DNA from 2 places in the Oceanobacillus sp. FSL W8-0428 genome. Region 2 is predicted to be linked to the other one. Evidence: a T-box and tRNA genes for the amino acid it is inferred to sense, from the RefSeq annotation. Region 2 holds a T-box; the other holds one or more tRNA genes.
What was found. A T-box is a leader RNA that pairs with one kind of tRNA and senses whether it is charged. The one in region 2 lies ahead of glyQ (glycine--tRNA ligase subunit alpha), so its partner is inferred to be a tRNA-Gly.

Region 1 (2,411 bases), 790 kb from region 2:
CTACTTCCAGTGCCTCCATTACATTGGCAGCCTGTGACGTACTACCGCTGGCATTACTTGTTGAAAAAGAAGTTGTACCTTTTCCATGGGGCAGGTTAGAAATAAAAGGAGAGATATTTACAGACGATATTTCCCTTCCATCCTCTGCTCTAATTTTAACTGCACTCGGGTCAGTACAGATAAATTCACGTCCGTCCCCTTCGCAATGAGGGTAAACACCACGTTCGATTGCCTGGAGCAGTGTACTTTTCCCATGATAACCTCCTCCGGTGATTAATGTGACTCCCTTTTTAACTGCCATTCCTTTTACTATTTTATCATGAGGAAGCTCTAATTCCACCTCATCTTCTTCAGGACTTTTAAAGGCTACCGCACCTTTAGCCGGCAAATCACTTACACCGCTTTTTCTTGGTAAAATAGAGCCATTGGCAATAAAACTCACCCAATTATTTACTTTCATTGCTTTCCATATCGCTTCTTGCTGATCCGCCAGCTGAACAGTTTTCTCAATATCTCTATCTAAGATTTGGAAGACTGAATCCTCCAATAAACCAGGAATAGCCTGATTGAATAATTTCACTGCTTCTTTTCCGTTAATGGAACGCCCATTAGCAGGTAACCCTGCCGATAAACAAACAGTAATTTCCTTTTGGGTAACACTTACAGCTGTCCGTTCTAATATTTCCTGACCAGGGCCGTCAAAAGCAACTATGCCGCTTTTACCCGAACCTTTAATGAAAATCTTATTTTGATTCACTGCTTTACCAACTACTCTTGCAAAAGCATCCTCCACAGCAATCCGGCGGGCTTTCGTTTCCAGCCATTCAGCTGCCACGTGACGCTCTTTCTCAGGAATTACCACTCTTATTCTCGAAGGGCTTGCAAATGGATCACCTTGTACATAGTCAATATGGAGCGTGTAACGAGGATACGTATAGCTTCCTGCAATTTGCTTATACGACTTGTAACTTTTCCGGTCAATTTGTAATAAACTGTTTTTAAGACGATTCATAATAGCTTCTCCTATCTGTTATGATTTTTACTATACCCTCTTTTATAGACAGGTTACTATTGTTTTAAAGAAGTTAAACAAATATTTTATTAGGAAAAACCTGCATTCGTTCAATCTAATATATTCTAGTACAAAATAAAAACGCAACACTTCGTAGACTAAGTACGAAACACTGCGTTATCACATATGTATGGAGCGGGTGAAGGGAATCGAACCCTCATCATCAGCTTGGAAGGCTGAGGTTTTACCACTAAACTACACCCGCATGATTTTCAATTGTTTTTCAACGACAAAATTTATTATAGCAACGTATTCGCTAAAAATCAACAATAAATTTATTTTTTTCATAAAAAGTTAATCAAAAGTAATATTTAGAAATAATGGACTTCAAGAATAATATAAAATTCCAGCGCATACACTTCTAAAATGCTGAAGTTTATCTTGTTATCTATTTACAATCATCTGGTCGCGTAATAAACTATTGTTATGCTTCACGGAGAGGAGAATTTTAAAATGTCAGTATATTCAACTATTCTTACCCAATCAGAGTTTGTTGATAAGGATAGTCTAAGCTACCCATTTGAAGAAAGAGGATTACAGTTTGGCGACGGAATTTATGAGGTGATTCGTATTTATAAAGGTGAATACTATCTCCTGACAGAACATGTCGATCGTCTGTATCGTTCTGCCGAGGCCATAAAAATTAAAATCCCATATAATAAAGAAAAGATGACGGAACTATTACATCAATTAATGGAAAAAAATAATATGAAAAATGATGGAAAGGTATATATGCAAATCACACGTGGTTCAGCTCCGCGAGATCATATCTTCCCACACGAAGTCACACCTAATATCTATGCATATCTTCAGGACTTACCAAGAAATGAAAAGATATTGGAAAACGGTGTGAAGACAATTTCCCAGCGTGATGTCCGATGGGAAAACTGTTACATCAAAAGTTTAAATCTGCTGCCGAATGTTTTGGCAAAACAGACAGCAAAAGAAAATAACTGCTATGAAGCTATTCTCCATCGTGATGGTGTTGTAACGGAATGCAGTTCTTCCAATATCTACTTAGTAAAAGATGGGAAAGTATATACACACCCGGCTACCAATAATATCTTACATGGTTGTGTACGAATGGCAGTAGAACGCTTCTTAAAAGCAGAGAACATTCCGCTGATTGAAGAAGCCTTTCATATTGAAGATATTCAACATGCTAATGAAATGTTTTTATCCAGCAGTACATCCGAAGTATTGCCTGTAATCCAACTTGATAATGTTGTCGTTGGTAATGGTGAACCTGGCAAAATTACTCGTATACTTCAAAGAGCGTATGAACAGGATGCTAAAATTACTGATAAATTAATTACAAACTTGTAATTAGAAACAGCCG
Region 2 (2,411 bases):
AATTAATACATCCTGTGCCATTTTAGTTCCCCTCCTTTTTCAACATTGGAAAGCCTAATTTTTCACGCTCTTGTACATAAATCTTTGAAATGCTGCGGGCCAAATTACGAATCCGGCTAATGTAACCTGTTCTTTCTGTTACAGAAATAACACCTTTAGCATCCAGAAGATTGAATGTATGTGAGCATTTTAAAACGTAGTCGTATGCAGGGAAGACGAGCCCTTTTTCCATCGTTGTTTTTGCTTCCTGTTCATATTTTGTAAATAAATCAAATAACATATCTGTATTTGATGTTTCAAATGTATAGACAGAATGCTCATACTCCGGCTGATAGAAAATATCTCGAAGTGTCACGCCATTATTCCACTCTAAATCAAATACATTTTCTTTATCTTGAATATATGAAGCGAGCCGTTCTATCCCATATGTTAATTCAACAGTTACCGGGTTGGCTTCTAAACCGCCAATCTGTTGGAAATAAGTAAATTGTGTGATTTCCATACCATCTAACCATACTTCCCAGCCAAGACCGGCAGCTCCTAACGTCGGGTTCTCCCAATTATCCTCCACAAAACGGATATCATGCTTGAGTGGATCAATCCCCAGCTTTTTCAAAGACCCTAAATACAGTTCTTGAATATTTGACGGAGAAGGTTTCATAATAACCTGGAACTGATGATGCTGATACAGTCGATTCGGATTTTTTCCGTACCTGCCATCAGCCGGCCGTCTGGAAGGTTCTACATAGGCAACATTCCATGGTTCTGGCCCCAAGCTTCGCAGCAGCGTCATCGGAGACATCGTTCCAGCACCTTTTTCTGTATCATATGCCTGCATTAAGATACAATTTTGTTCTGACCAATGATTTTGTAAAGTTAAGATCATTTCTTGAATATTCATTTACTCCACTCCTTTAATGGATAAGAAATTTACATCATATTTCACGTTCAGCAGAACCAATAAGAAAAGCCGTCCCTATGTCTGCTTTAATGACAGACATAGGGACGGCTTAAAACCGCGGTTCCACCCTATTTGCTCTTGTTTTATAAGAGCCTCTTTTCATTGCTGTTACTCCGAAGCTCCTTCCTGAAGTCTCTATATACCTGGCTCACACCATTTCCAGGCTCGCTTTTTACAGACAATACTTCAGTACTTTTCTTCATCATCGTAACGACTATTTCATAACATTTATACTTAAGATATATGTACAAATCATACTCTATCTGTCCTTGACTTGTCAATTATTACTTAAATAAATCCAGCTGATCCAAAAACTTTCGCGACTTTATGAAATATCCTCCATAACGATCATAATAAGCTTTTAAAATGGCCTGGAACATTTTCACGTTTTCTGGTTTCATTTGGATGGATCCGATACGTTCTAATTCTACCTCGGAGAGCAGATATAGAATCCTGGCCAATTTTGGAGAAAGTTCTATTGCTTCCCGATCCAAATGGCGGCATTTAGGACATAAAAAACCGCCCTCCACGACAGAAAACACAAAAGGCTGCTGCGCCGACCCACAATTTATACATTGATTTAAGACTGGGGCAAACCCAGCTTTTTTATAAAGTTTTAATTCATACATCATTATTGGAATTTCAGCCTGATCATTCTCTTCAATCCACTCTACTGTTTGTTGAAATTGTCCGAATATGTACGGATCTATATTTTGATTTTCCAAAAGCTTATCTGTAAGCTCTGCAACATAGGAACAATAAGCTGTTTTCACGAAATCTTCGCGTATTTTGCGATGTGAGTTTAATAATTCTCCTTGCTGTATTGTACTCAATCCACTTCCAAGATAAACAAAAAAACGGGCAAAAACGAATGGCTGAGTAACAGCAGCCATTCGACTTTTTGGTTTTTTTGCCCCTTTTGCCAAAGCTTGGAACTTCCCAAACTTTCCGCTGTAAATTGTCACTAATTTATGTGTTTCACCATAATCTTTTGTTTTTAATACGATACCATCTATCTGTTCCAGCACTCTAAATCACCCGGCCTCACTTTGTTTTGAACAGAAAAATCATCGTTATATCTCTGTGGTTAAACTGATGGTGAATCTAAACTCCCAGCCATAGAAGATCGGGTCTGTTCTTTTTGTTTCACTTCCGGGTTTAATTCTCCTTGCTGCTCTAATTCTTTTAATAATAAATAGGTTTCAATGTTTCCTGTTTGACAAAACAAATACCATGTTGCATCTAGCACAAGAAACCCCCGCCTTTCAAATTATTTTTTGCTAAGACTAAAGCAATTACTTAAAAAATACCCTGTTATTAACTTCCCGCTTCTTTTATAGGTTGGTTCGATTTGAACATTTCATGAGTATAAAAAATTACCATCTTTAAGAGGTTGTTCATAAAAATCCAATGAAAATGTCACAAACTTTAATACTCATCAAGTCGGAAT

Region 1: it has a tRNA-Gly gene. The T-box ahead of glyQ (glycine--tRNA ligase subunit alpha) is inferred to sense a tRNA for this amino acid. The anticodon was not compared.

Annotation. Positions count from the first base shown of each region.
Region 1 is NZ_JBBORB010000001.1:3,445,599-3,448,009, reverse strand. It holds gene MKY30_RS16500 (P-loop domain-containing protein) at 1-1,012, opposite strand, end outside; tRNA gene MKY30_RS16495 (tRNA-Gly) at 1,204-1,277, opposite strand; gene dat (D-amino-acid transaminase) at 1,526-2,398, shown strand.
Region 2 is NZ_JBBORB010000001.1:4,236,108-4,238,518, forward strand. It holds gene glyS (glycine--tRNA ligase subunit beta) at 1-21, opposite strand, end outside; gene glyQ (glycine--tRNA ligase subunit alpha) at 23-901, opposite strand; T-box leader at 999-1,176, opposite strand; gene recO (DNA repair protein RecO) at 1,246-1,989, opposite strand; gene MKY30_RS20405 (YqzL family protein) at 2,049-2,210, opposite strand; gene era (GTPase Era) at 2,390-2,411, opposite strand, start outside.